Regions from separate parts of the Nitratireductor thuwali genome, predicted to be linked through region 2. Evidence: riboswitches for the same ligand, from Rfam matches in the RefSeq annotation. Region 2 holds a riboswitch; the other holds the start of a gene.
The links. A riboswitch is a leader RNA that binds a small molecule or an ion and turns the genes downstream of it on or off. The one in region 2 is predicted to bind thiamine pyrophosphate.
Positions count from the first base shown of each region.

Region 1 (14,522 bases), 1.6 Mb from region 2:
CGAGGTGCCGCACCCGCGCATGCTGGAACGCGCTTTCGTGCTGCGGCCGCTGGCCGAGATCGCGCCTGGCCTGCATATCGCGGGCGCACCCGTGGAAAAGCATCTGGCCGCGCTGGATCAGGCCGGAATAGAGCCCGCCAGCAGCGATGGCGGCTGGTGGAGGTCTGCCGCGACGACTACTGCGCGCTGAGCGCCCCGACGGTGCGCGTGTCCAGCCGCTTGAGGTTCATGCCGATGACGGGAACCAGTTCCTCGTCCACATGGACGGAGATGGTCACGTTCATCGTGTCCTTGTCGTCGATCTGGGCGCGCATGGCGCCGGTGAGCTCGTTGCGGTGCAGCGCGAAGACGACGTATTTGTCCTTGACGGAACCGCCCACGACGTCGAGACCCTTGCCCTTGGCGCCGTCCAGGAACGAGCCGCGATAGCCCGACTGCGAGCGCTCGATGCGTGCCGACATTTCCTGATTGATCACGCCGACGCGGCAGCCTCCATCCAGCGCCATGCCGATCTTGCCGTCCGGCGTGGTGCCGGCGAACTTGCAGACGAACTTCGTGCCCTTGTACTTGCCGGCGACGATCTCGCCCGGCCCCGACCATTCGCCCTCCATCTGCTCGAAAAAGCGCTTCTCGCGCTCCGAAGCGGCGGCCGTCTGGGCGATGCCCGCCGACAGCAGCGCCGCGAGCGGCAGGATGGCGAATTTGCGAAGCGATGCGTGCATGGGATCGATCAGCTCAATGGCAGCAGGTTTCGGGCGGTCTGTTTCAGCGAGGATGGCCTGTTTCGGTTAACGGATCGTCACCCGCGGACGCCGGCAGGATGATCGAGTCCCGGCGCGAGCGCAAGCTTATTTGCCGGAGGCGGATTTTTCCTGCGCTGCGAAGCGGGTCAGCGCCTTCAGAAAATCGCCCATGCCGGGCCGCTCGACGGCGTTGAAGGGCAGGGGGCGGATCGCGTCCATGGCGGCGATGCCGATGCGGGCGGTCATCATGCCGTTGACGACACCCTCGCCGAGACGGGTCGAGATGCGTGCGGCAAGGCCGTGGCCGACCACCTGCTGGACGAGCGCTTCGCCCATCGCCATGGATCCGGTGACGGCCAGATGCGCGACGACGCTGCGAGACAGGCGCAGGAATCCGAAGAAGCCGGGCCTGCCGCAATAAAGTTCGGCCAGGCGGCGCACAAGCCGGGCTGCCTCGAACAGGACATAGGCGACATCCACCAGCGCCCGCGGGCTGACGGCAGTGACCACGGAGACGCGCTTGGCGGCGTCGAGCACCAGTTTCTGGGCACGCGCGTCGAGTGGCCGCAGGAGCGCCTGTTCGGCGATGCGCAGATAATCGCTGCCGTCGATGACGTCGTGCTCCAGTTCCTTGAGCGCGCGCCGGCCGGCAGCGGTGTCGGGATGGCTTTGCATCAGGCCCGAAAGGTCGGCAATGACGGCGCGGGCGGAAGCCGCATCGTTGAGCGCATAGGCGTCCTCGGCACGCCTGCGCATCCGCTCCACCGAGGCAAGGCGGGAAAGAGCGAAGGCTTCGCGGGCAATCAGCGCCAGGAGGGCGAGGAGCGCTGTCGCGGCCAGCGCCAGGGCCAGCCATCCGAGCCAGTCGCTGCGGGCGAACATGTCGCGGATCAGCCGGTCGGCCCAGAGCCCGATCCCGAGCGAGACGAGAAGCCCGAAGGCGGTCAGGAATATCCGGCCCAGCCGCGAGCCGCCTTTTCGCGCAACCGGCGGCGGCGGTGCCGCATCGACGGCATCCGCCGCTTCGAAGAAATCGTCCTCGGACGGGGTGACGACAATCTGCGCCGCATCCTTGACGGCGCGCGGCTTGCGCGGCGTCTCGCGCTGTCCGTCCTCGCCGACCTTGGAAGGCTCCGGCGGGTCCAGGCGAAAGGCGGCCGGGCGTCGTGTCTGGCTCATGCCAACTGATCTCCAAGCAGGAATTGAAGCGCCCGGTCGAGGCGGATATGGGGCAGGGAAAGGGTCAGGCCCTCGGCGGTGCGCTCCAGCTTCGGGGGGCGGAAGCGCACGAAGCGCAGTTCGGGCTCGGCGGCGGCTTGCGACCCCTTGCGGAAGAGGGCGGTCGGCGCGTCGGGCAGGTCGCCGGGGAAGATCGCGGTTTCGGTCTCGCCGTCGAAGGTCTCGCCGCCGATGGTTTCCCCGGCAAGCGGGGTGCCGATGATCACCGGCAGGTTCTGCCGGCCCTGCTTGACCGTTCCCTCGCGCGTGGCCCTGATCGCGGCCATGGCGACCACCTCCACTTCGGCGCCGCTGAAGCCGGCGCGGGCGATGGCCCGCTCGGCCAGGCGCCGGACGATGGCCTGCATGCGGTCATGGCTTTCGTGATGCAGATGGTCGGCTTTCGTCGCCGCGATGAGGATGCGGTCGATGCGCCGCATGACCAGGTCGGTCAGGAAGCGGCTCCGTCCCGGCCGGAAGCAGGCGAGGATCTCGCCGATGGACCGCTCCAGGTCGGCGATGGCGGAATGCCCCGCATTGATGGCCTGCATGGCGTCGACCAGCACGATCTGGCGGTCGAGCCGGGCGATGTGCTCGCGAAAGAAGGGCTTTATGACGTGGGTCTTGTAGGCCTCATAGCGCCTTTCCATCATGGCCCGCATGGAGTTCGGCTTTCCGCGCCCGCCGTCGAGGCCGGCCAGCGGCGCGAAGGTCAGGGCCGGGGAGCCGTCCAGGTCACCGGGCATCAGAAAGCGGCCGGGCGGCAGGGTGGAGAGAGCACGGCTCTCCTGCTTGCAGGCGGCAAGATAGGCGGAAAAGAGCTCGTGCAGGCGCCGCGCCAGCATTTCGTCGGCCGGCGCATCCGGATCGACGGTCTCGGCCAGGCTGCGCCAGTCCGCCGAAAGGTCGGCGCGGGCGGGGCCGGCCGCAAGTTCCACCGCCTCCCGGCTGAACGCTTCGTAGGATTTGCCGAGCAGGGGAAGATCGAGCAGCCATTCGCCGGGATAGTCGACGATGTCCACCGACAGCCGTCCGCGCGACAGGAACCGGCCCCAGGCGGAGGCCGATTCGTACTCGATCGTCAAACGCAGTTCGGAGATCGAGCGCGTGGACTGGGGCCAGATGCGCTCGTCGAGCAGCGAGGCGATGTGGTCTTCGTACTGGAAGCGCGGAACGGCGTCGTCGGGCTGCTGTTCGAGATAGGACCTGGCGATGCGGCCGGAAGCCTGGGCCTCGAACAGCGGCAGACGGCCGCCATGGATGAGATTGTGCACCAGCGAAGAGATGAAAACGGTCTTGCCGGCGCGGGAAAGGCCGGTGACGCCGAGGCGAATGGCAGGCGACCAGAGACCGGCTGCCCGGTCGGCCACGGTGTCGAGCGCGATGCGCGCTTCATCGGTGAAGGTGGTCAGCGACGGCAATTGGGCATTCCGTAAAGTCCTCTCCGGCTGCATGTCCGGCTTCCGCATATAGGAGATGCACGGCAAAGATGAAACGGACCAGCTACATCACCCTGCCGGCCGCAGGAAATCCACCAGCGCTCCCTTGCCCGGACCAGCATCGCCCAGCGGAGTCTCAAATTCGAGTACGGCGAGCCCGGCAGCGGGAAATCCCGCCCGTACGGCCGCCAGCGCCCGCCCGTCGCCCGTTGGGGCCAGCGCCAGCGCAAGGTCCTCCATGACCGGGTTGTGGCCGACGACCATGAGAGAGGAGCGGCCCGCATAGGCCATGACGAGAGCCAGGCACTCGGCAGAATCGGCCCGGTACAGCTCATCCAAGAAGTGGACCTGCCGGGCCTCGGCTGCGATGAAGGAGGCGACAGCGTCCCAGGTCTCGCGGGTCCTTCTGGCTCCTGAACATATAATAATCCCGGGCAAATACGAGAGTTTTTTCATGTTCTGGCCGAGGAGCCTGGCATCCTCCTTTCCGGTGGGGGCCAGCGGCCGATCGAAGTCGGAAACGGCCGGTCCTCCCCATGCCGCCTTGGCATGACGCATCAGATAGAGCCTGTACATGGGTCACCTCCGCGCTGCGAACCGCAAGTACGGCGTGATTCGTCCGCGGGATGCCAGCCGATATCTCCGGCCGCTCAAGCTGCGGGGAGAAAAATTTCACGGTCACGCGCAAAGACGCTGCCGTCGCAACGATTTGCCTCATCCGTCTGCAATATTAATAAGATTTTGACAAATGCGTTACCGGAGCCTGCTTTGTGCTTGTCGGGGGCGGCTTCCACGAATATATAGGCGCCGCTGGTAGCCGTGGGGTAAATCGATGACCGATCTCGTTGATGCAAAATACGTCCCATCCGAGGACGAACCCTTCATGAACGATCGGCAGCGCGCATATTTCCGCGGCAAGTTGATCGCCTGGAAGAGCGAAATCCTCAGAGAAGCCCGCGAAACACTGGAAGCGCTTCAGCAGGAAAACGCCAATCATCCCGACCTTGCCGACCGCGCTTCCTCCGAGACGGACCGGGCGATCGAGCTGCGCGCGCGCGACCGGCAGCGCAAGCTCATCTCCAAGATCGACGCCGCGCTGCAGCGCATCGACGAGGGCACCTATGGCTATTGCGAGGAGACCGGCGAGCCGATTTCGCTGAAACGTCTCGACGCACGGCCCATCGCGACCCTGTCGATCGAAGCGCAGGAGCGCCACGAACGCCGCGAGAAAGTCTACCGGGACGACTGATTCTCAGGCCGTTTCGACCCGTTTTGGGCTGAAACCGGCCCGTTTTCACCTGGAAATGGCTGGTTTTTTCCGGTTTGGCCCTGCTTTGGGCGGGCTTTTTATTGCCTCGACAGGACCATGCTCGCGCCGGAGGCGACCAGGACGCCGCCGACCAGGCGGTTGAGATTGACGAAAATGCGTTGGGATTTCAGCATCCTGCCGAGCAGGACCCCGGCCGCCACATAAAGCAGCACCGCCGCGACCTCCAGAAGGAGGAACACGCCCCCCATCGCCGCCAACTGGCTCCAGGCGGGTTGGGAGGCATCGATGAATTGCGGGAAAAAGGCGGTGAACACGGCGATGGCCTTGGGATTGCTGATGGCGATGAGAAAGTCGCGCCGCATCAGCGCCGCCACCGCCGATTCGGACGACTGCGCCGCAGCGAGCGCCCGTGCCTTGCGCCAGAACTGGATGCCCACATAGATCAGGTAAAGCGCGCCGACGATCTTGATGATGGTGAAAGCCACCGCCGAGGTCGCCAGGATCGCGCCGAGGCCGACAATGGTGACCGCGATAAGAATGGCGAAGGCCGGCATGCGGCCGAGGCCGCCGACCATGGCGGGAACCAGGCCCAGCCGCGCGCCGTTGGCGAAGGCCAGCATGTTGTTGGGACCCGGCGCGCAGTTGAGCGCGAAGCAGGCGGGAATGAAGATCGACCAGGCGATCATGATGGGCCTTTCGCATGGGGCAATGACGGTAGATCAGCAGGTCCCGACCTTAGAACGGAAGATGGCGCCGCGCCAGCCGCTCCAGCACCATCGCCTTCGCCTCCCCGATGCTTGCTTCCATCGGCTCGCCCCGCGCCAGACAGGCGGCTATGGCGCTGGACAGCATGCAGCCGGTGCCGCGCAGGGAGCCGGCGATGCGGGGCGCCTCGAAGCGGCGCGCCGCCTGTTCCCGCCGCAGCAGGATATCCGTTGCGCGGGTTCCGCTCATATGGCCGCCCTTGGCCAGCACTCCGGCGCATCCGGTGTCCAGAACGGCGCGCGCCTGCCGCTCCATCGCGGCTTCGTCGCCGGCGGGAGCTTCGTTGGTCAGAATGGCGAGTTCCACAAGGTTCGGCGTTACCAGGATGCATAGCGGCATCAGTTGCCGGCGCATGAGGTCCACCGCATCGCGGGGAGGAGGGCCCGGCCCGAGGAGGCGGCGATGACGGGATCGAGAACCACCGGCACGGCAGCGTGGTCACGCAGGACGGCGGCGACCGCCTCCACCGCGCCGCCCGCGCCAAGCATGCCAATCTTGATCGCGGCGACGTCGTTGGCGGCAAGCGCAGCGCGCATCTGGGCGGCGACATTCTCGGGTGCGACGCGCTCGATACGCTCGACCCGCTCATGGGTCTGGACGGTCACCGCCGTTACGGCAAGGCATGAGCGCAGGCCGCATGCGGCGACGGTCTCGATGTCGCGGGCGATGCCGGCGCCGCCGGAGGAGTCGGAGCCGGCGACGATCAGCACATGGCGATCGCCCTTCATCGCCATGGCGCGGTCGCCGTCAGCCATTGCCGGGTGCGCCGTTCCGGATCGGCGCTGAGCGTGATGTCGGTGACGACGGCGGCGCAGTCGGCGCCGTGCTCGAAGACGCCCGGAAGCCGCTCAGGCGTCAGGCCGCCGATGGCCACCAGAGGCAGAGGCGAAACGCGCGCCTTCCACTCGGCGATGCGCGGCAGGCCTTGCGGCGCCCATTTCATCTTTTTCAGGATGGTCGGGTAGATGGGACCGAGCGCGATGTAATCAGGCTCGGCGGCCAGCGCGGTCTCGAGCTCGGCATGGTCATGGGTGCTCAGCCCCAGCTTCACCCCGGCCCTGCCTATCGCCGTCCGGTCGGCTTCCGCGAGGTCTTCCTGGCCCAGATGCACGAAGTCGCAGGCTTCTTCGATGGCGATGCGCCAGTAGTCGTTGACGACGAGCTGGCAATGGTGGGCCGAACAGATGTCGCGGGCGCGGCGGATTTCGCGGCGCAGCGCGTCCCCGGGGGCGTCCTTGACGCGCAGCTGCACGAATTTGACGCCGAGCGGCACGAGACGCTCGATCCAGGCCGCGCTGTCCACGATCAGGTAGAACGGGTCGAGCTTCATGTCAGCACCGCCTTGCCGAAAATAGGCGTGGAGGGAACCGCCATGTCGCGCGGCTCCAGCAGGCCGGCCTCGTGCGCGGCGTGGCCGGCATCCACGGCATCCGCGAAGGCCGAGGCCATGCGGACGGGGTCGCCGGCCTTGGCAACCGCCGTGTTGAGCAGAACGGCATCGTAGCCGAGTTCCATGACGATTGCCGCATGGGAGGGACGGCCGAGCCCCGCATCGACGATGAGCGGCGTGTCCGGAAAATAGCCGCGCAGGGAGCGCAGCGCGTCGGGATTCGAGGGCCCGCGCGCCGAGCCTATGGGCGCGCACCAGGGCATCAGCACCCGGCAGCCGGCCTCCAGCAGGCGCTCGGCGACGATGAGATCGTCGGTCGTATAGGGAAAGACCTCGAAGCCCTCGTCGGACAGGATGCGCGCGGCCTCGACCAGCCCGAAGACGTCCGGTTGCAGTGTGTCGGGATTGCCGATCACTTCGAGCTTGATCCAGTTCGTTGCGAACAGCTCGCGCGCCATCCGCGCTGTGGTGACGGCTTCCTTGACCGAGTGGCATCCGGCGGTGTTGGGCAGCACGTCGACGTTCAGCGAGCGGATCAGCGACCAGAACCCGCCGCCGCTTCCCGCGCCCGCCGTCTCGCGGCGCAGGGAAACGGTGACGATTTCCGTCCGGCTCGCCCGGATGGCTTCCGCCATGATCGCGGGCGAGGGATATTGGGCGGTGCCGAGCAGCAGCCGCGAGGACAGCGTCTTTCCGTAGAGCTCCAGCATCGTTCAGCCTCCCTGCATGGGAGAAAGAATTTCGATGCGGTCGCCTTCGTCGAGGCGGCACTCGGAGCGCAGGTCCCGAGGCACGATTTCGCCGTTGCGGGCGGTGGCGAGCCAGTCGCCCCGGTAGTCGAGTTCCACGAGCAAGCCCGCCAGCGTGGCCGCCGAGACTTCTTTCTTTTCGCCGTTAATCGTGAGCTGCATGGAGAAATTCCTCCTTCCCGGCAGGATCGTGCGCCATCCTCATCATTGTCGCCGCCGCGCGTCTGGCCATCGCCGGGGCCAGAAGGAAGCCGTGACGGTAAAGCCCGTTGATGCGGATGGTCCGTCCATCCATTTGAACGCGCGGCAGATTGTCGGCGTAGGCGGGGCGTACGCCGCTTGCCGTTTCCACCACTTCGGCCTCGCCGAAGGCGGGGTGCAGCCCGCAGGCGGCGGCGAGCAGCTCCATCATGGAGCGGGCGGTCACTGGTCCCGAGGCATCGCTTTCCAGCATGGTGGCGCCGACCATGAAGCGGTGGCCGGCGCGCGGCACGACATAGACGGGGAAGCGGGGATGGAGCAGCCTTACGGGACGCGACAGCGCGATTTCAGGCGCGTGCAGGATCAGCATCTCGCCGCGCACGCCGCGCAGGCCTGCCTGCGGCGAGGCCATGCCCGTGCAGTCGGCCACGAAATCAGCGTCTTCCGCAGGATCAGGCCCGGCATCGAAGCGGAACGCAACGCCCGTTGCGGCAAGCTTCCGGTGAAGCGCCTCCAGCGCCCGGCGCGGATCGAGATGGGCTTCGCGGGCGAAGAACAGGCCACGGCGGAAGCGTCCGGCAAGGTCCGGTTCAAGCTCGCCCACCTGGTCGCCATCCAGCCATGAACAGCCGCTGGTGCGCTGGGCGAAGCGGGACAACTCGCCCGCATCGCGCGGCTGGGCCAGCACCAGCGTTCCCTTGCGTTCGACATGGCCGGGCAGGGCTTCGTCCCACCAATCGGCGGCCGAAGCGCCGAGCGCGATCACATCCTCTTCCGCGCTCTCCCGCTCGCACCATGGCGCCAGCATGCCGCCGGCCTGCCACGAGGCGCTGCCGGCAAGGCCGGGCCGCGTCTCCGTCACGACCACGTCCATGGTGCGAGCGGCAAGCTCATGGGCGAGCGTGAGGCCGGCAACGCCGGCCCCCTTGACCAGCACTTTCATGGCTCAAGCGCCGCCTTCGCCGGCTGCTTCCACCTCATCGGCGGGCATGTAAAGGTCGCCGCCCTGGCGGTAACGCTCCGCCATCTTCTCCATGCCCTCCTGCTTCCCCTTTTGCTGGGCCGCATCGCGGATCTCATGGGAAATCCGCATGGAGCAGAATTTGGGGCCACACATGGAGCAGAAATGCGCCACCTTGTGCGCCTCCTTCGGCAGGGTCTCGTCGTGGAAGTCGCGTGCGGTCTCCGGGTCGAGCGACAGGTTGAACTGATCCTCCCAGCGGAACTCGAAGCGCGCCCGCGAGAGGGCGTCGTCCCTGATCTTCGCCGCCGGATGCCCCTTGGCAAGGTCGGAGGCGTGGGCGGCGATCTTGTAGGTGATGACGCCGGTCTTCACGTCGTCACGGTCGGGCAGGCCCAGATGCTCCTTGGGCGTGACGTAGCAGAGCATGGCCGTGCCGAACCAGCCGATCATCGCCGCACCGATGGCCGAAGTGATGTGGTCGTAGCCGGGCGCGATGTCAGTGGTGAGCGGGCCGAGCGTATAGAATGGAGCCTCGCCGCAAATCTCGAGCTGCTTGTCCATGTTCTCCTTGATCTTGTGCATGGGAACATGGCCCGGCCCCTCGATCATCACCTGGCAGTCCTTCGCCCAGGCGATCTTGGTCAGCTCTCCCAGCGTTTCGAGCTCAGCGAACTGGGCGGCGTCGTTGGCGTCGGCAATCGAGCCCGGCCGCAGCCCGTCGCCCAGCGAGAAGGAAACGTCATAGGCGCGGCAGATGTCGCAGATCTCCTCGAAATGCTCGTAGAGGAAGCTTTCCTTGTGGTGGGCGAGGCACCATTTGGCCATGATGGAGCCGCCGCGCGAGACGATGCCGGTCACGCGGTCGACGGTGAGCGGGATATAGTGCAGGCGCACGCCGGCATGGATGGTGAAGTAGTCGACGCCCTGTTCGGCCTGCTCGATCAGCGTATCGCGGTAGATTTCCCAGGTGAGCGCCTCGGGCGTGCCGTTCACCTTTTCCAGCGCCTGGTAGATGGGGACGGTACCGATCGGAACGGGCGAATTGCGGATGATCCATTCGCGGATATTGTGGATGTTGCGGCCGGTGGAAAGGTCCATCACCGTGTCGGCGCCCCAGCGCGTCGCCCAGACCATCTTCTCCACCTCTTCGGCCATCGAGGAGGTGACGGCGGAATTGCCGATATTGGCGTTGATCTTGGTCAGGAAATTGCGGCCGATGATCATCGGCTCCGTTTCCGGGTGGTTGATGTTTGCCGGGATGATGGCGCGGCCGCGCGCGATCTCGTCGCGCACGAATTCCGGCGTGACGAAATCGGGCACCGCCGCGCCGAAGCTCTCGCCGTCGCGCGCGAGGGCGTGTTTCGCCTGGGCCCGGCCAAGGTTTTCGCGGATGGCGACGAATTCCATCTCCGGCGTGACGATGCCGGCGCGGGCATAGGCGATCTGTGTCACCGCCTTGCCGTCCTTGGCCCTCAGCGGCCTGCGCAGGGCGGGAAATTCCGGTGTCAGCCGGTCGCCGGTGACGAAGCCGTTGTCGGCGGGAGCCACCGCGCGGCCGTCATAGGTTTCCACGTCGCCGCGCGCCTTGATCCAGGCTTCGCGGGTGCGTGGCAGGCCCTTGTCGATCTCGATCGAGACGTCCGGATCGGTGTAGGGACCGGAGGAATCGTAGACGGTGACGGGCGGTTCGCCGGCGCTGGGATGCACGGCGATCTCGCGCAGCGGCACGCGCAGCCCATCGTGAAGCGCGCCGGGCTTATAGACTTTCCTTGAAGCGGGCAGGGGGCCGGTGGTGACTTCGACCGCGGCCTTTTCTCGTGTCCGAACATCCATGACGAGGCTCCTTTGCGTTGTTGCAATGGAGACCCAGTTCGTCGCCGGAAGGATGAGAATGGGACCTTGTTACCGTCTGCGTTCCGGAAAACCTTGTCATTTCCGTCGAAGCGATGCCGCAAGGACCTTCGCACCATCCCTACGCCAGTATGAACTGGATCAGGTTCAACGGGTCACTGCGCTGCATTCGCGCCAGCAGTATCTCAGCCCCTTGTCGGGACCCCCCTGGTGAAATGTGAGGATGGGCCCCGGCGCACGTCCGTGTCAAGGCCGGATAAGAATTGCCGCGGGCAAAACGTGTCCGCGGCAATGTCCGCCCCTATGGTCGTGGCGGCAGTTTCGACGCCGGTTTGGTCATGCCGGCGGCGAGGAAGGCGTGGAGCACGTTCTCAGGTCTTCTTGGCTTTCCCGAAGGAGACGTTGCTGCTGCTAGCCTGCTTGACCTGCGAACCGGCCAATGCCGCCACCTTTGGCGCGGCCTTGTCCTGCTTCGGTTTTCTGATCTCGCGGCTGCTGCGTTTTTGTCCTTTGGCCATTTTCTATTTCCTTTGAGAGGGGCAGCCCCAGGGGCTGGCGGCGACCTTATATTTCTTCGAGATTGTCTTCTGTGGTCATGCGTTCGTAACGTTCGGTTTCGTTGCGAATGCGGTATTGGGGCGAGTTTTCGCGCGCCGGCGGCAGGGTCGCCGTGATGCGATAGGTCTCGGCCGCGGCAGGCAAGGCGCCAAAGCCTCCGTTCATACGGACGAGCTGGCCGACGGCAAAACGATGGGTCATCATGATTGTCACCTTATCCTCCGCCGCAGGGCGGTTTGCGGGGCACCTGGCCCCAGCGGCCGCTGATTGTCCCGCGGCGGTCAAATTTGTCCGAGTCCCGCCGTTTCCGGCGGGACTTGCGACCGTTTTCAGTAGCCCATGCCGCCCATACCGCCGGCGCCCGAGACCGCGGGCGCGTCCTTCTGCGGCATATCGGCGACCATCGCCTCCGTGGTGACCAGCAGCGCGGCGATGGAGCCCGCATCCTGCAGGGCCGTGCGGACGACCTTTGCCGGATCGACGATGCCTGCCTTGATCATGTCGACGTAAAGTTCCGTCTGCGCGTTGAAGCCCATATTGGGATCCTTCGCTTCCAGGAGCTTGCCGACGACGATGGAGCCTTCGACGCCGGCATTGGCGGATATCTGCCGGATCGGCGCTTCGAGCGCCCGCAGGACGATCGAGATGCCGGCGGTCATGTCGGCGTTCGCCCCCGCAAGGCCCGCCAGAGCTGCCTTGGCGCGCAACAGCGCAACGCCGCCGCCAGGCACGATGCCTTCCTCGACCGCCGCGCGGGTGGCGTTCAGCGCGTCGTCGATGCGGTCCTTCTTTTCCTTGACCTCGGTCTCGGTCGCGCCGCCGACGCGGATGACGGCAACGCCGCCGGCCAGCTTGGCAAGCCGCTCCTGCAGCTTTTCCTTGTCGTAGTCCGAGGTGGTTTCCTCGATCTGACCCTTGATCTGCTGGATACGTGCCGAGATGTCGGCCTTTCCGCCGGCGCCATCCACGATCGTCGTCGTGTCCTTCTCGATCAGAACGCGCTTGGCCCGGCCCAGCATGTCGAGCGTGACGTTCTCGAGCTTGATGCCGAGATCCTCGGAAACCATCTGGCCGGCCGTCAGCACGGCGATGTCCTCGAGCATGGCCTTGCGGCGGTCGCCGAAGCCAGGCGCCTTGACGGCGGCGACCTTCAGCCCCCCGCGCAGCTTGTTGACGACGAGCGTTGCGAGCGCTTCGCCTTCGACGTCTTCGGAGATGATCAGCAGCGGCTTGCCCGTCTGGACGACGGCTTCGAGGATCGGCAGCATCGCCTGCAGATTGCCGAGCTTCTTCTCGTGAATGAGGATGTAGACGTCCTCGAGCTCGGCGCGCATCTTCTCCGCATTGGTGACGAAATAGGGCGACAGGTAGCCGCGGTCGAACTGCATGCCTTCGACGACTTCCAGCTCGGTCTCGGCGGTCTTGGCCTCTTCGACCGTGATCACGCCCTCATTGCCGACCTTTTCCATCGCCTTGGCGATCATCTCGCCTACCGTGGCATCGCCATTGGCGGCGATGGTGCCGACCTGCGCGATCTCGCCGGAGGATTTGACTTTGCTGGCGCGGGCCTCGATGTCCTTGACCACGGCTGCGACCGCAAGATCGATGCCGCGCTTCAGGTCCATCGGGTTCATGCCGGCGGCCACCAGCCTGGTGCCTTCGCGAAAGATGGAGGCGGCGAGCACAGTCGCAGTGGTGGTGCCGTCGCCGGCGAGGTCGTTGGTCTTGGAGGCCACTTCGCGCACCATCTGGGCGCCCATGTTCTCGAACTTGTCGTCAAGCTCGATCTCCTTGGCGACGGTGACGCCGTCCTTGGTGATGCGCGGCGCGCCATAGGCCTTGTTGATCAAGACATTGCGGCCCTTGGGGCCGAGCGTCACCTTGACTGCGTTGTTGAGGAGCTCGACGCCGCGCAGCATGCGGTCGCGCGCGTCGGCACCGAATTTGATTTCCTTGGAAGACATAAGATTTCGATCCGTTCGTTCTTGAAACTGAGTGTAGGAAATCGCCCGGTCAGGCGGCCTTTTCGGCTGCAGCCGTGGGCTCGACGATGCCCATGATGTCGGATTCCTTCATGATCAGCAGGTCGTCGCCGCCGATCTTGATCTCGGTGCCGGACCATTTGCCGAAGAGAACCGCATCGCCCGCCTTCACATCGAGCGGGACGAGCTTGCCGCCTTCGTCGCGGAGCCCCGGGCCGACGGCGACCACTTTGCCTTCCTGTGGCTTTTCCCTTGCATTGTCGGGAATGATGATCCCGCCTTTGGATTTGTCATTGCCTTCGGCGCGCCGAAGGACGACGCGGTCGTGGAGGGGCCGGAATTTCATGGAGTGTTCTTTCTGCGGCCGCGTATGGGAGCATGTAGGGGCCACGTCTGTCATATAGAGGATTTGGCAGTCGAATGATAGGAGTGCCAGAAATAAATCGGCCGGGCCGGCTGCCATCTTCAGCTTGTGCCGCGGCGCCTTGTGCCCTCAATATGCGCCGCGCTGGCCGGTGGCGCTTCTGCCCGTGCCGAGGGGCAGCCTGGCGACGCTGCACATCGGGCAACTCCTGCCAGGAAAAGAGGTCGGGACATGCTGACGCTACGCCAGATTGAAGTCGTCCGTGCGGTCATGGTTGCCGGCAGCATCGCCGGGGCGGCGCGGCTGCTCAACGTCGCCCAGCCCGGCGTCAGCCGGTCGATGAAGCACCTTGAAGATCTGCTCGGGATCAAGCTCTTCATCCGAAAGGGCGGCCGCTATGTGCCGTCGCCGGAAGCGGTCCACGTCTTCGAGCAGTTGCAGGAGGTGCACAAGAAGATCGAGGACCTGCAATTCACCATCAGGCAGCTCGAGCGCGGGCGCGGGGTGGAACTTTCCTTCGGCTCCGTGCCGAGCATTGCCAATGTGATGGTCCCGCGGGCGATCGCCGCCATCAAGCGGCGCTATCCGGACATCCGCATCGACATCGACATTCTCAAGATCGAGGACGCCATCGACTACCTGATGCTGGGACGAGGCGAGTTCGTCGCGATGAGCTACCGCTTCGATCATCCCTCCATTCTGTTCGAACCGCTGGCCAGGGGCCACCTGGTGGTCATCGTCGCGCCGAACCATCCCCTTGCCGCGCGGGAGGTGGTCACACCGGCCGAGATCGCCAGTTGTCCGCTGATCGGAATCGATCCCAACGATCCGTATGGCGGGATCATGGCGAGTATCTTTGCGCGCGAGGATCTCGACTACGACATCGCCATTCGCGCCCGGTTCGGCACCACGGTGCTTGCCCTGATCAAGGAGGATCTGGGGGTGGCCGTCGTCGACACGTTCACGGTCGCCGACATCGCCCGGTCCGACATCGCGGTCGTGCCAATCGCCGGGCCGACAGAATTCCA
Region 1 is NZ_CP030941.1:179,791-194,312, reverse strand. It holds gene folK (2-amino-4-hydroxy-6-hydroxymethyldihydropteridine diphosphokinase) at 1-190, shown strand, start outside; gene NTH_RS00915 (hypothetical protein) at 177-722, opposite strand; gene NTH_RS00910 (YcjF family protein) at 849-1,922, opposite strand; gene NTH_RS00905 (YcjX family protein) at 1,919-3,415, opposite strand; gene NTH_RS00900 (SixA phosphatase family protein) at 3,470-3,976, opposite strand; gene dksA (RNA polymerase-binding protein DksA) at 4,233-4,649, shown strand; gene NTH_RS00890 (LysE family translocator) at 4,748-5,356, opposite strand; partial or broken gene thiD (bifunctional hydroxymethylpyrimidine kinase/phosphomethylpyrimidine kinase) at 5,406-6,163, opposite strand; gene NTH_RS00880 (thiamine phosphate synthase) at 6,160-6,765, opposite strand; gene NTH_RS00875 (thiazole synthase) at 6,762-7,535, opposite strand; gene thiS (sulfur carrier protein ThiS) at 7,539-7,736, opposite strand; gene thiO (glycine oxidase ThiO) at 7,720-8,718, opposite strand; gene thiC (phosphomethylpyrimidine synthase ThiC) at 8,722-10,572, opposite strand; TPP riboswitch at 10,691-10,809, opposite strand; gene NTH_RS00855 (hypothetical protein) at 10,962-11,108, opposite strand; gene NTH_RS00850 (hypothetical protein) at 11,155-11,352, opposite strand; gene groL (chaperonin GroEL) at 11,478-13,112, opposite strand; gene NTH_RS00840 (co-chaperone GroES) at 13,162-13,476, opposite strand; gene NTH_RS00835 (LysR family transcriptional regulator) at 13,726-14,522, shown strand, end outside.
Region 1: another riboswitch for thiamine pyrophosphate. It lies ahead of thiC (phosphomethylpyrimidine synthase ThiC); the one in region 2 lies ahead of thiB (thiamine ABC transporter substrate binding subunit).

Region 2 (14,522 bases):
CGCAGCAGGCCTACTACGAAGTCATCAATTCGATGTTGTCGGAAGAGGCAGTGCTTGGTTTCGAATACGGTTTTTCGCTGGCCGAGCCACGGGCGCTGACGCTTTGGGAAGCCCAGTTCGGCGACTTCGCCAACGGGGCGCAGGTGATCTTCGACCAGTTCATCTCGTCGGGCGAGCGCAAATGGCTGCGCATGTCGGGCCTCGTCTGCCTGTTGCCGCACGGCTACGAAGGACAGGGTCCCGAGCACTCTTCGGCACGGCTGGAGCGATGGCTGCAGATGTGCGCCGAGGACAACATGCAAGTCGCCAACTGCACGACGCCGGCGAATTACTTCCACATACTGCGCCGGCAGCTCAAGCGCGATTTCCGCAAGCCGCTCATCCTGATGACGCCGAAATCGCTGCTGCGCCACAAGCGTGCGGTGTCCACCCTGTCGGAAATGTCGGGCGAAAGCTCCTTTCACCGGCTGCTCTGGGACGACGCGCAATATCTGAGCGACGACCAGCCCATCAAGCTGGTCAAGGACTCCAAGATGCGCCGCGTCGTCATGTGCTCGGGCAAGGTCTATTACGACCTCTACGAGGAACGCGAGAAGCGCGGCATCGACGATATCTACCTGCTGCGTGTCGAGCAGCTCTACCCGTTCCCGGCCAAGGCGCTGATCACCGAATTGTCGCGCTTCCGCAATGCGGAGATGGTCTGGTGCCAGGAAGAGCCGAAGAACATGGGTGCGTGGTCCTTCATCGACCCCTATCTCGAATGGGTGCTGCAGCACATAGATGCCAAGCACAAGCGGGTGCGCTACACCGGCCGTCCGGCCTCCGCCTCGCCTGCGACTGGCCTTATGTCGAAGCACCTGGAACAGCTCGCCGCCTTCCTGGAAGACGCGCTGGGCGGCGAATAGTCTGAACAGAACCAACGGAAACGAGACCCATGGCTACCGAAATCCGCGTTCCCACTCTGGGAGAATCCGTCACCGAGGCAACCATCGGCCGCTGGTTCAAGAAGAAGGGCGAGGCGATTGCCGTCGACGAGCCTGTGGTCGAGCTTGAAACCGACAAGGTCACCATAGAGGTCCCCGCGTCTGCTGCCGGCACGCTGGAGGAGATATCCGCCGAGGAGGGCGCCACCGTCGAAGTCGGCGCCCTTTTAGGCATGATCGGCGAAGGCAACGGCGAAGCCGTGTCTGCCAAAAGCGGCAAGTCAGCCGCCAAGGAAGAAAAGACCGAGCCAGCCGACGAGGGCGAGGGCAACGGCAAGGCGCCCGGCGGCAAGCTCGTCGACGTCAACGTGCCGTCTGCGGGCGAATCGGTGACCGAGGCCCAGGTCGGCGAGGTTTACAAGAAGGTGGGCGACACGGTTAAGGCCGACGAAGCGATCCTAGAGCTTGAGACCGACAAGGCGGCTCAGGAAGTCATGGCGCCGGTCGCCGGCGTGATCCGCGAACTGGCCGTCGAAAGCGGCGACGAGGTGAAGGTCGGTGCGCTGCTGGCCCGTATAGAAGAAGGCGCGTCCGCGGGTGCCGGGAAGAAGGAAGCGAAAGCAGCCGCGAAGCAGGAGGAAAAGCAGGAGGCTCGCGTCGGCGAGGCTGCATCCACCGCATCGCGCGATGTCCGCCATGGCGGCGGCGGCGGAGAATCAGCCCGCCCGCCCGCGCCCGCCGCGGCCAAGCTGATGGAAGAACACGGCCTGAAGGAATCCGAGATCGCCGGCTCCGGCAAGGAAGGGCAGGTACTCAAGGGAGACGTCCTGGCGGCGATAGAGCGAGGCAAGGATGCCGGGCGTGGCGCACCGAGCGAGCCGGCCGAGAAGCCGAAGGTTGCCCGCGCGCCCTCCACCGGCGACGATGAGGCACGCGAGGAACGGGTGAAGATGACCCGTCTGCGCCAAACCATCGCCCGCCGTCTTAAGGAGGCTCAGGAAGCAGCCGCCATGCTGACCACCTTCAACGAGGTGGACATGACGGCGGTGATGGAGCTGCGCAAGAAGTACAAGGACCTGTTCGAGAAGAAGCATGGCGTGAAGCTTGGCTTCATGGGCTTTTTCTCCAAGGCCGTCTGCCACGCCCTGCACGAGATCCCGGCCGTCAATGCCGAGATCGACGGCACAGATATCATCTACAAGAACTACTGCCACATCGGCGTGGCCGTCGGCACCGACAAGGGCCTTGTCGTGCCGGTGGTGCGCGACGCGGACCGGATGACGATCGCCGAGATCGAGAAGGAGATCGGTCGCCTGGGCGCGGCGGCCCGTGATGGCAAGCTGTCGCTGGCCGAGATGCAGGGCGGCACCTTCACCATCTCCAATGGCGGCGTCTATGGCTCGCTCATGTCGACGCCGATCCTCAACGCCCCGCAGTCGGGCATCCTCGGCATGCACAAGATCCAGGAGCGGCCGATGGTCGTCGGCGGGCAGGTCGTCGTCCGCCCGATGATGTATCTGGCGCTCTCCTACGATCACCGCATCGTCGACGGCAAGGAGGCCGTGACCTTCCTGGTGCGGGTGAAGGAAGTGCTGGAAGATCCCGAGCGTCTGGTGCTCGACCTTTAGGAAGATGAAACCGGCGGCAGGCGCGTAATGCGGATGACACGGACATTGTTGGCCGTACCTGTCTTCCTCAGCCTGATGAACGCTGCCGGCGCCGCCTGCCCGCAGGCCTTGGCAGTCTATGATGAAGTCGGCGGCCGAACGGCCATCGACTTCATCCCCAATATGGACATGGTCGCCGCCAGCAACACCTTTCGTCTGATCCTTCCCGATGCCGCTCCCATCCAAGGCCACGTGGAATGGCAATCCGGCGGCGGACGACCGGATGGCTTGTTGCTCAAGGACTGCCCTACAGGCGACGCGACCGGCGAGGAGCTCGCCGCATGCACCTTATGGCGCGGTGTGGTCTATGCAATCGACGATGAGGGAGCGGTCGGGCTGCTTCCCGGCGCCCGGGAGGATGCGGCGCAGCGGTTGATCATGACGGACTTGAGCCGGGCGCTGCATTTCAGCACACTCAACGATGGCGAGGCGGCCCTCCCCAGCTTCGATGTCTACGAAATCTCCGGGTGCCAGGAATAATCGATGTTGCCTGTAAACCAGTGTTGGAAGAGATGTTCAGCCATATGAATTGCAAACCGGCGAGGCGGAAATGAGCGCATATTTGCCCGAACTCCTTTCCCTGATGGCGATCTTCACTTTTGCGATTGTTTCGCCCGGAGCAGACCTGGCGATGGTGATGCGCCAGTCCCTTGTCAACGGGCGCCGCGCCGCCATTCTGACCAGCATCGGCATCGGATGCGCCCTGCTGTTTCACGTATCCTATACAGTTCTGGGGCTCGGCCTGCTCATCTCCCAATCGGTCTACGCCTTCAATATCCTCAAATGGTGCGGTGTGGCCTACCTGACATATATCGGCATCCAGTCGCTTCGCGCCAAGCCGCCGATCCTGGAAACCACATCGGCCCCAACCGATGCGCCGGCCCCCAATCAACACGCGCTCAAGGCGTTTCTGATCGGGTTTGCCACCAACGCGCTCAATCCGAAACCGGTCTTCTTTTTCCTCTCGATCTTCTCGACGGTCGTCCATATCGAGACCCCGGCGGTGGTGAAATTCTCCTACGGATGCGTGATGGCGGCGGCGCTTGTCGCCTGGTTCGTCGGCGTATCCATCTTCATGACGACGCCCTCCGTAAGGCAAGGGTTCAATCGCATCGGCGTGTGGATCAACCGTGCCGGCGGCCTCGTCTTCCTTGGCCTTGGCCTAAAGCTGGCCACCGAAAAAGCGGGCTGAGGCTGCAAAGCACCCAAACTCACTCACAATGACCCGGCTGACAGCAATGCGGCCGAAACGAAGGGAAAATTCATGTCATACGATCTCGTCGTCATCGGAACCGGCCCGGGCGGCTATGTGTGCGCCATCAAGGCGGCGCAGCTCGGCCTGAAGACCGCAGTCGTCGAAAAGCTGCCGACCCATGGCGGCACCTGCGTCAATGTCGGCTGCATTCCCTCCAAGGCCCTGCTCCATGCCTCCGAAATGTTCGCCGAAGCCTCCCATTCCTTCGCGGATCTCGGCATCGATGTCGGCAAGCCGAAGCTCGACCTGAAGAAGATGATGGCGCACCGCCAGAACTCGGTCGATCAGAACACCAAGGGCCTCGACTTCCTGATGAAGAAGAACAAGATCGACGTTCTGCGGGGCACCGGCTCGATCGCCGGCAAGGGCAAGGTCCTCGTCAAGGATGCTGAGGGCGCAGAGCAGACCGTCGAGACGAAAAACATCGTCATCGCCACCGGCTCCGATGTAACCGGCATCCCCGGCGTCAACGTGAAGTTCGACGAGAAGGTGGTCGTGTCGTCCACCGGAGCGCTGGAGCTTTCCAAGGTGCCGGCAAGGATGGTGGTGGTGGGCGGCGGCGTGATCGGGCTCGAGCTCGGCTCCGTTTGGGCACGACTCGGCGCCGAGGTCACGGTGATCGAGTACCTCGACACCATCCTGGGTGGGATGGACGGCGAAGTCGCCAAGCAGTTTCAGCGCATGCTGTCGAAGCAGGGCTTCACCTTCAAGCTCGGCCAGAAGGTGACCGACGTTTCGAAGGCCGGCAAGGGCGCCAAGGTGACTTTCGAACCCGCCAAGGGCGGCGATGCCGAGACGATTGAAGCCGATGTCGTGCTGGTCGCCACCGGCCGCAGGCCTTACACCGAAGGCCTCGGCCTCAAAGAAGCCGGCATAGAGACCGACGATCGTGGCCGGGTGAAAACCGACAAGCACCTGCGCACCAATGTCGAGGGCGTCTACGCCATTGGTGACGTGATCGCCGGGCCGATGCTGGCCCACAAGGCAGAAGAGGAAGGCGTGGCGGTAGCCGAGATCCTCGCCGGCCAAGCCGGCCATGTGAACTACGACGTCATTCCGAGCGTTGTTTATACCAGCCCTGAGATCGCCTCGGTCGGCAAGACGGAGGAGGAGCTGAAGAAGGCCGGCGTCGAGTACAATATCGGCAAGTTTCCCTTCTCGGCCAATGGCCGCGCCCGCTCCATGCTGCACACGGACGGCTTCGTGAAGGTGCTGGCCGACAAGAAGTCGGACCGCGTGCTGGGCGTCCACATTGTGGGCTTTGGCGCCGGAGAGATGATCCACGAAGCCGCCGTTCTGATGGAGTTCTCCGGCTCTTCAGAAGACCTTGCCCGCACGTGCCACGCCCACCCGACCATGTCGGAAGCAGTCAAGGAGGCCGCGCTCGGCGCGTTTGCCAAGCCCATCCATTCCTGAACATCAGACCTCGGCAAGCGTCGGGAGCCACGACAAGCCGTGGCTCCTCGACACCTGAGGTCTTGAGGACCGCTATTGAGGCGCTGGAGCCTCTTCAGCGGGAGCATCACCCGCAGGGGCCTCGTCAGCCGGAGCCTCGCCCGCAGGCGCTTCGGTCTCAGGCGCGGGCGCGATCGGAGCGGTGTCCGTGGGAGCGGTTTGGGTTTCCGGCGTCGTCATGGCGTCACCGCCGGCCTCGCCCTCCGGAGCAACCACCGGAGCCCCGCCTTCGGGCGCGATCTCGGCATCGGGACTGTCGAAGAAGGCACCACCGCCGAAGGCCAGGAACAGAATGACCAGTATGGCCGCCAGCACCGCAACGACGATGAATGTGCTGGCGCCGCTTCCCGAGCGTTGCGTCACCGTGTTGTTGGGAGGCGGCGGCGTATTGGGATTTGCCGCAGGGTCCACATGCGGATCGCCGGCCGGTGGCCGGCTCTGACGTGCTTTGTCGCGGTCTTCCATGGAAACTCTCCGCGTTTCATCTTCGTTGCTCTTGCAACGCGCCAAGGGCCCGAGGGTTCCTTCCCTGCCATGAGGAGGCCGGCTACCGGGCGGGCGTGACGCTGTATCCCGCCTGCCGCAGCTTCTCGACGAGCCCGTCCTTGCCGGGAAGATGCATGGCCCCGATCGCAATGAAGGCGCGTCCCTTCTCCAGCATGGGCAGCATGCGCTCTGCCATCGTGGCGTTGCGGGACGTCACCATGGCCGCTTCGAATTCGGCATATCCCATGTTTGCGCCGTCCTCTGGAACCGCCCGTTCCAGCATCGGCCGAAACATGCCCGTCTCGCCGTCGCTATAGAGTTGGATCATCGTTTCGATGACGTCGTCCACCCGGCCGCCCATCGAGAGCGTGCTCACCAGGCCCTCGATATGAAACGACATCGGCAGCGATGCCATGGCGCGGAGCTGCTCTCCCACGCTTTCGAGCCCTGCCAGCTTCTTGCCGGCCGCCTCCGCGTCCTGAGCCAGCTTCACGTCGAGCACGGGCTTTCCCGCCTGCTGGCGTGCCTGCTCGCAGGCAGGCAGCGCAATCAGCGAAACGAGCATCCACGGCTTCATCTTCACGACGGTCGAAAGCGGCACCCCGCGTGCATCGAGCGCGGCGGAAACGATTTCCCGCTGTTCCGCCGTCAGATGATCGGTCAACGCCTCGCCGGGCGGGAACATCATCAGGCCCGGTTCTTCCACCATGGCGGCCATGAGCGCCTGCTGGTCTAGAATATCCGTGGTCTCGATAACCACCGTCCGGGCTTCGTCGAAGGCCGCTCTCGCGGCATCGGGCAGGCGGGTGACGCGCGGATCGGTCACGTGCATCGTGCCAAAGAGAAAAGACGGCGCGGTGCCGTCTTTTTCGATCTTCCACAGGAGGCCCTTGCCGTTGGGCGTTCGCCCGGCTTCGCGTTCGATTTCGGCGAGCCGTTCCGGATCGTTCCTGGAGAACGCCTCCAGCAGGTTCCGGCCATTGCAGGTCTCGTTCGCCTGAGAATGCGCCGGAGCGGTTGCAAACAGCAGCGTGACGGCAAAGGCCAGCACAAACAGCACATTCGCGGCGGCCAGCACCCACAGCGATGTGTCGGCGATACGGTCGGCAAGGGCGGAACTTTTTCTCATGGTCGAGGCGTACCGGCAGAATGTGGAAAAATGTGTTAACCGGCAGCGGAACTGCGCGCTTCACGCCCGCGGATGCGCGGCATCGTAAATTTCCAGTAACCGGGACGTATCGACCGCCGTATAGACCTGTGTTGTCGACAGGCTGGCATGGCCCAGGAGTTCCTGAATGGCGCGAAGATCCCCGCCCCGGGCAAGAAGATGCGTGGCGAAGGAATGGCGCAGTGCGTGCGGAGTCGCCGTGTCGGGAAGGTTCAGCGCCGAGCGCATCTTCTGCATCTCGCGCTGAATGATGGCCGGCTGCAGCGCACCACCCCGCGCGCCACGAAACAGCGGCTGGTCAGGGCTAAGATGATAGGGACAAAGCCGCCTGTATTCCGCCGCCGCCTTGTGGACCACCGGCAGCACTGGCACCAGCCGCGTCTTGCCGCCCTTGCCGGTGATGCGGAGCGTCTCCTCGCGCGGCGAGGTAAGGTCGCCGCCGGTGAGCCCCAGAGCCTCGGAAATGCGCAGGCCCGATCCATAAAGCAGCGCGAGGACAGCGGCGTTCCTGGCGACGATCCAGGGTTTCTCCGCAAGCTGTCCGTCGCCGCTGGACACGCGCCGCGCATCCGCCGCCGTCAGCGGTTTCGGCAATCCCTTGGGCGCGCGCGGCGAGTGCAGCGCCGACGCACCGGCCGCATTCACGAGACCGCGCTTTTCCAGGTACCGCAGGAAAGAGCGGATGCCGGCCAGCCCCCGCCCTAGCGTGCGCGCACCCGCCCCGCCATTGCGTCGCGCGGCCAGAAAAGCGCGAAAATCGGCCGGCCTCAGATCGGCAATGTCGGAAATGCCCGGCGCGCCGCCGCGATGGCCGGTCAGGAATTGCAGAAACTGCCGCGTATCGCGCTCATAAGCCTCCACCGTCAGCTTTGCCAACCGCCGTTCCCCGGCGAGCGCCCTCAGCCACTCGCTCCGTGCGGTTTGAAGGTCGGGTCTGGCTGCAATGAGGAAGTCCTCGGGCATGGTCGGCTATCCGGCTTTTCAGCCAGTCTCGCCCCATCGCGTTAGCATCTGGTGAAGAGCCGGATTACTTCCGCTTTCGGCCGGCAAGAAGGCTCACCGTCTCGCCGAGCGCCGCGCGAAATACCGCGTCGAAGGAAGTCGCGGAGATTTCCCATTCCCGCGTCTTCCCTTCCGCCGCCAACCGCCAGCGCGAAGACCAGTCGAGCGTCTCCGGTCGCCATGTCAGATGCCCGGCAAGCATCGGCTCAGCGGCAGAAACGCCATCAGGCAGGCGTATGGGTAGGCCGTACCGCTTGGCCACCTCCATCAGAGCCGCGCGCTGACCTTGTCCGAACGCCGCATCATGGGCCAGGAGAAACGAGCTTATGCCATTGTCAACCTCGACCCGGAGCCAGACCACGGGTCGCTCTGTCCACGGCTCGCGGCCAAGCCCACGCAGCACCGCATCGATCTTTTCGGGAGCGAAATTCACCGTCAGGAAGTGCGGCCGTTCGCGCGTGCCCTGTTCGTCATGAACGGGAATGCCCGCCATCCGGTCGCGATAATGGTACGAGGACGCGAAGTCCCCTGCCTTGTCAGCCAGTTCGGCCAAGGAAGACGAGCCGGCAAGCGAAATGTCGCCGGAGACCTTCACCAGCACTTCCTCGAGCGCGGCGGCAAAGCCACGGCTGCGTTCCGGCTCGACCGTCCCAGTGACGATGGCCACCGCCTGGTAAAGCGACGCAGGGTTGTCGCTGGTCGGCCCGGTGGCGCTCGCACATAGCAGGAAAAGCGCCGCAAGAAGGCCACGCAGGCAAAGCGGGCGGAAAAGGCGCATGAAAACCTCTCCTCGATGGCAACCGCCAAATCTTAGCCCAAGTCTTAGCAGGCCGCACCGATCCGCCTATTGCTGGCCTCAGCTGCCCTCTACCTCCTCGCGCAGCATTTCCAGTTCCAGCCATTCCTCTTCCAGCCGGTCGCGCGTGGCGCGTTTTTCGTCCAGTTCCTTCGTGAACCGCTGAAACGCCACGGCATCGCGCGCATAAAGCGCCGGATCAGAAAGCTTCGCCTCCAGCGCCTCGATCTCCGTGCCGAGCTGGGCGATCTTCTCCGGCAGCTTCTCCAGCGCGAATTTCTGCTTGTAGGAGAGCTTTTGGGCGTTGGGCTTGGCCGCGCGCGGGGCCGGCCCGCCGCCCTTGCCCTTTGCGGCATCCCCCTGGCCGCGGGCCTTGCGGCGCTCCAGCTCCTCGCCCTTGCGCTGCGCCATCATATCCGAATAGCCGCCGGCATACTCCGTCCAGCGTCCGTCGCCCTCCGGCGCTATGGTGCTCGTCACCGTCCGGTCGAGAAAATCGCGGTCATGGCTGACCAGGAGCACGGTCCCCGGAAAATCCTCCACCAGCTCCTGCAGAAGGTCGAGCGTCTCCATGTCAAGATCGTTCGTCGGCTCGTCGAGAACAAGGAGGTTGGCCGGCCGCGACAGGAGCCGGGCCAGCACGAGCCGCGCCTTTTCGCCACCCGAAAGCTCGCGGATCGGCGTGCGCGCCTGCTCGGGCTTGAACAGGAAGTCCTTCATATAGGAAACGACATGCCGCTCCTGGCCGTTGACCACCACGCTGTCGCCGCGCCCGTCGGTCAGGAAATGGCTGAGCGTTTCGGACGGATCGAGCGTCCGCTTCTGGTCGAGAACGGCGATCTCCAGGTTGGCGCCCAGCCGCAGCGTGCCCGAATCCGGCGCGAGACGCCCGATCAGAAGATTGATCAGCGTCGTCTTGCCCGCCCCATTGGGGCCGACAAAGCCGATCCGGTCGCCGCGCAAGATGCGGGCGGAGAAATCCACCACGACCGGATTCCCGTCATAGGATTTGTTCAATCCCTTGGCCTCGATCACCAGCTTGCCGGATTCGGCCGCGTCACTCGCCTGCATGGTCGCCACGCCTTCGGCACGGCGGTGTGTGCGGTGCTTTTCGCGCAACCCCTGCAATTCGCCCAACCGGCGCACATTACGCTTGCGCCGTGCCGTCACGCCATAGCGCAGCCAGTGTTCCTCGCGGGCGATCTGTCGGCCCAGCTTGTGCTGCTCGCGCTCTTCCTCTTCCAGCACCGTATCGCGCCAATCCTCGAAATGGGCGAACCCCTTGTCGAGCCGCCGGGTCACGCCCCGGTCGAGCCACACCGTCGCCCGGCTGACCCGCTCCAGGAAACGCCGGTCGTGCGAGATCGTCACCAGCGCCGACGAGGAGCGCTGCAATTCCTCCTCCAGCCATTCGATGGTCGCCAGGTCCAGATGGTTCGTCGGCTCGTCGAGAAGCAGAAGGTCTGGTTCGGGCGCCAGCACGCGGGCAAGGGCCGCACGGCGCGCCTCGCCGCCCGAAAGCGTGGCCGGGTCTTCCTCGCCGGTCAGCCCCAGCCGGTCGATCACCAGCGCCACCCGGTTCACGTCGTCGGCAGGTCCCAGCCCTGCCTCCACATAGGCCCGCACCGTGGCATAGCCTTGCCAATCAGGCGCCTGCGCCAGATAGCGCACGGTCGCGCTCGGCTGGCGGAATACTTCGCCATCCTGCGGCTCCACCATCCCCGCAGCGATCTTGAGAAGCGTCGACTTGCCCGATCCGTTGCGCCCCACCAGCGCGATGCGCTCGCCGGGGCCGACCATCAGCGACGCGCCGTTCAATAGGGGCGTGCCTCCAAAAGTCAGGCGGATATCTTCCAGTTTCAATAGCGGTGGCGCCATGTCAGCGCACTCCCTCGGTGGTAAGATGGGCGATCAGCAGGGCGCGACCTTCCTCAAGCCTCACGCACAGCCTTCCCCGGACCTCATTGGAAATCGTCAGCGAGGAGCCAAACGGCACGATGACGTTGTCGAGCGGCCATTTCGCACCTTCGACAGTGAGCCCCGCAAGCTCGCCGAAGGCAAGGATGGAAAAGATTGTTCCTTGGCCGTAATCGAATTCATGGCGGGTGCCCGGCAGCAGCGCATGGCCCTCCTGCGCCCCGCTCGTCAGAAGCACGGGAATGCCGCGCCCGGCAAGCTGCAACGCCAGCGTCATGTGCAGGAAGGCATGGTCCGGCCGCTCCCCGCCGAACGCCCCGACGAGAACGAATTGGCTGGCGCCGGCCGCCAGTGCCAGATCGATGGCCAGTTCTCCGTCGGTCTTGTCCTTATTGGGCGGGTATATCTCACGGGGAATGTCCGAATACTGCCGCAGCAGTTCGTCCGGCGCCGAATCGAAATCACCAACCCAAAGTTCCGGCACGAGCTCCAGCGTGGCGGCATGGCGCATGCCCGAATCCGCCGCCAGGACGCGGCTGCCGGAAAGCTGTGCGTCGAGTTCGGGGGTGCGGTGGGCATCACCGCCGAGGAGAATGGCGAAACGGGTCATGGCCGTGGCGCATATCACGAAGCCGCGCAATGCGCCAACGCGGAACAGCACTTGCGCGCAAACGTTGCGCGCCCTATTTTCCCAACCGCTCTAACGGGGTGCCGGCCGCCATCTGCGCGGCTTGCTGAGAGGTCATATGCCAACCCGCTGAACCTGATCCGGCTTGCACCGGCGGAGGGATTAGACGCGATAGCGCCTCATTCCCCTGAACCCGAATACGAGGAGGCGCCCGATGCGCATGAAAACCATTCTCCCGCTCCTGATCACGGCCTTGGCAACCGCCCCTGCCGCGGGCCCGCTGCCGGCCGCGGCGCAGGAAAAGCTCACCATCTACACCTATGAAAGCTTCACCTCGGACTGGGGTCCCGGCCCGCAGGTGGAGGAGGCGTTCGAGGCCGAATGCGGCTGCGATCTGGAGTTCATTTCGGTCGCCGATGGCGTTGCCCTGCTCAACCGCGTCAGGCTGGAGGGCGAAGGCACGAGGGCGGACATCGTCCTGGGGCTCGACACGAACCTGATCCATGACGCGAAGGAAACCGGCCTTTTCGTCCCCCACAATGTCGACCTCGGCAGGATCGACGTTCCCGGCGGCTACGAGGACGATGTCTTCGTGCCCTATGACTACGGCTACTTCGCCTTTGTCTACGACACCGAAGCCGTATCCGAGCCGCCGGCCAGCCTCAAGGAACTGGTGGAGAACGACAGCGATTTGAAGATCGCCATCCAGGACCCGCGCACCTCCACCCCCGGCCTCGGCCTGCTCCTGTGGATGAAAGCCGTCTATGGCGAAGAGGCCGCTGCCGCCTGGGCCAAGCTGGAAGACAAGGTGCTGACGGTGACGCCGGGCTGGAGCGAATCCTACGGGCTGTTCACCAGCGGAGAAGTGCCGATGGTCCTCTCCTACACCACGTCGCCTGCCTATCACCGCATCGCCGAGGACAGCGAGAGATACAAGGCGGCCGCGTTCAAGGAAGGCCACTACCTGCAGATCGAGGTGGCCGCCAAGACCACGACCGGCGCCGGCAATCCGCTGGCCGACCAGTTCCTTTCCTTCATGATCGGTCCCGGCTTCCAGGACGTGATCCCGGAGACCAACTGGATGTTTCCGGCCGGCCAGACGTCCGAACCGCTGAACCCAGTCTTCGGCGAGTTGGTCCAGCCGGACCGCGCGCTGCTCTTTACACCCGAGGAAGTGGCGGCCAACCGCAAGGCCTGGGTCGATGAATGGCTTTCCGTGATGAGCCGGTGAGGCGTACCGCCTCGTTCGACGGCCGTGTCGCCGCCGGCGCATTCGCGCTGGCGGCGATCGCATTTCTGGTTGGTGGCGCCTTCGCCGGCCTGATGGTGGAAGCCGCCGGCAACTGGCGGGGAGCCCTTTCCGCATTCGACCTCTATCTCGTGCGCGTCGCCCGCTTCACGCTCTGGCAGGCGCTGCTTTCCACCCTGCTCTCGGTCGTACCGGCCATCTTCGTGGCACGGGCGCTCGCCCGGCATCCCCGGTTCTTCGGGCGCAGCTTTATCCTGCAGCTTTTCGCCGTTCCGCTGGCGCTCCCGGCAATCGTCGCCGCGCTCGGCGTTCTGGCGCTCTATGGGCGCGCCGGCTATTTTGCGCCGGTATTCTCGGGCCTTGCGCAAGAGCGCTGGCCGGGCATCTATGGCCTCTCGGGCATTCTCGTCGCCCATGTCTTCTTCAACCTTCCCCTGGCCACGCGGCTGCTGCTTGCGGCGCTGGAAAACATTGCCGCCGACCAATGGCGCCTTTCGGCACAGCTCGGCATGGGCGCGCGCGCTTCTTTCCGCTTTATCGAGTGGCCTGTCCTGCGCGCTGCCTTGCCGGGCGTGGCGGGACTCGTCTTCATGCTGTGCGCAACCTCCTTCACAATCGTGCTGACGCTTGGCGGCGGTCCTCGCGCCACCACCCTGGAAGTGGCGATCTATCAGGCGCTGCGGTTCGATTTCGACCCCGCCCGCGCCATCGCCCTAACCCTGACGCAGATCGCACTGACGGCGCTGATCGTCACCGCGCTCGCCCGCCTCGGCGCCTCGGTCACCGGTGACGCCAGCCTGCCCGCCTCGCCCCGGCGTGCGCTCTTCCCAAGTAACCCGGAACGGCTGTTCAATTCAGCCGCCATCCTGGCAGCGCTGGCCTTCGTCGCCGGCCCGATGCTCGCGACCGTTCTGGCGGGCCTTGAATCGGAACTGTCACGCCTTGCGCGGGAGGCGGCATTTCTGGCCGCACTGCGGACCAGCCTCATCTTTTCCGCCAGTTCCGCCGCGCTTTGCCTGCTGCTGTCGATCGCCCTCGTCATGGCCCGCCGCGCACTGGAAATCCGCAGGGGCGGCCGGTCCATCGGTGCCCTGGAGCAGATGACGGACACCGGCGCCATGCTGGTTCTGATCGTGCCGCCGATCATCATCGGCGCCGGCTGGTTCATCCTGCTTCGCCATCTGGGAGACGTCTTTGCGTTTGCACCCGTCATGGTGATTACGGTCAACGCGCTCATGGCCATGCCCTTCGCCATCAGGATGCTGCGCCCGGCCCACGATGCCGCCAGCGCCCGCCACGAAAAACTGTGCCTGGCGCTCGGCATTGGCGGGTGGAACCGCTTGCGCCTCGTCGACTGGCCGAGCCTGCGCGCGCCGGCGGGCACCGCCTTCGCTTTCGCCATGGCGCTTTCGCTGGGCGATCTCGGGGTCATCGCGCTGTTCGGCAGCGATCAGGTGCAGACATTGCCCTACCTGCTGCTACAGCGCATGGGCAGCTACCGGACCGCCGATGCGGCCGGGCTCGCACTGTTTCTGGGCCTGTTGTGCATGGCGCTGATGTTTCTCGCGGGCCGCTGGGGTAAGGAACGCGCATGACCACGACACATGCGACGAGCCGGGGCGGGGCTTCCATAGGCCTCAAGCAGGCATTCTTCACCTATCCCGGCGCCGCCGCGATGCTGTTCGACCTTGAGATCGAACGCTCCGACATCGTCGCCGTGATGGGGCCGAGCGGATCGGGCAAGTCGACACTGCTCAATCTCGTCGCGGGCTTTGAAACGCCGGATGACGGCCGCATACTGATCGGCGGACGGGACGTTACGGCTCTTCCGCCCGTCAGGCGGCCGGTCTCGATGGTGTTTCAGGAGAACAACCTGTTCGCCCATCTTACCGTGGAGCAGAATGTCGGTCTCGGCCGGTCGCCCGGGCTGCGCTTGCGCGAGCAGGACCGGACGGACATTGCCGCCGCCCTTTCGC
Region 2 is NZ_CP030941.1:1,814,431-1,828,952, forward strand. It holds gene NTH_RS08725 (2-oxoglutarate dehydrogenase E1 component) at 1-905, shown strand, start outside; gene odhB (2-oxoglutarate dehydrogenase complex dihydrolipoyllysine-residue succinyltransferase) at 935-2,551, shown strand; gene NTH_RS08735 (hypothetical protein) at 2,585-3,070, shown strand; gene NTH_RS08740 (LysE family translocator) at 3,141-3,782, shown strand; gene lpdA (dihydrolipoyl dehydrogenase) at 3,855-5,261, shown strand; gene NTH_RS08750 (hypothetical protein) at 5,334-5,765, opposite strand; gene NTH_RS08755 (TraB/GumN family protein) at 5,848-6,915, opposite strand; gene NTH_RS08760 (tyrosine recombinase XerC) at 6,976-7,917, opposite strand; gene NTH_RS08765 (DUF2066 domain-containing protein) at 7,982-8,734, opposite strand; gene NTH_RS08770 (ABC-F family ATP-binding cassette domain-containing protein) at 8,813-10,630, opposite strand; gene NTH_RS08775 (thiamine diphosphokinase) at 10,632-11,279, opposite strand; TPP riboswitch at 11,364-11,476, shown strand; gene thiB (thiamine ABC transporter substrate binding subunit) at 11,512-12,528, shown strand; gene thiP (thiamine/thiamine pyrophosphate ABC transporter permease) at 12,504-14,141, shown strand; gene thiQ (thiamine ABC transporter ATP-binding protein) at 14,138-14,522, shown strand, end outside.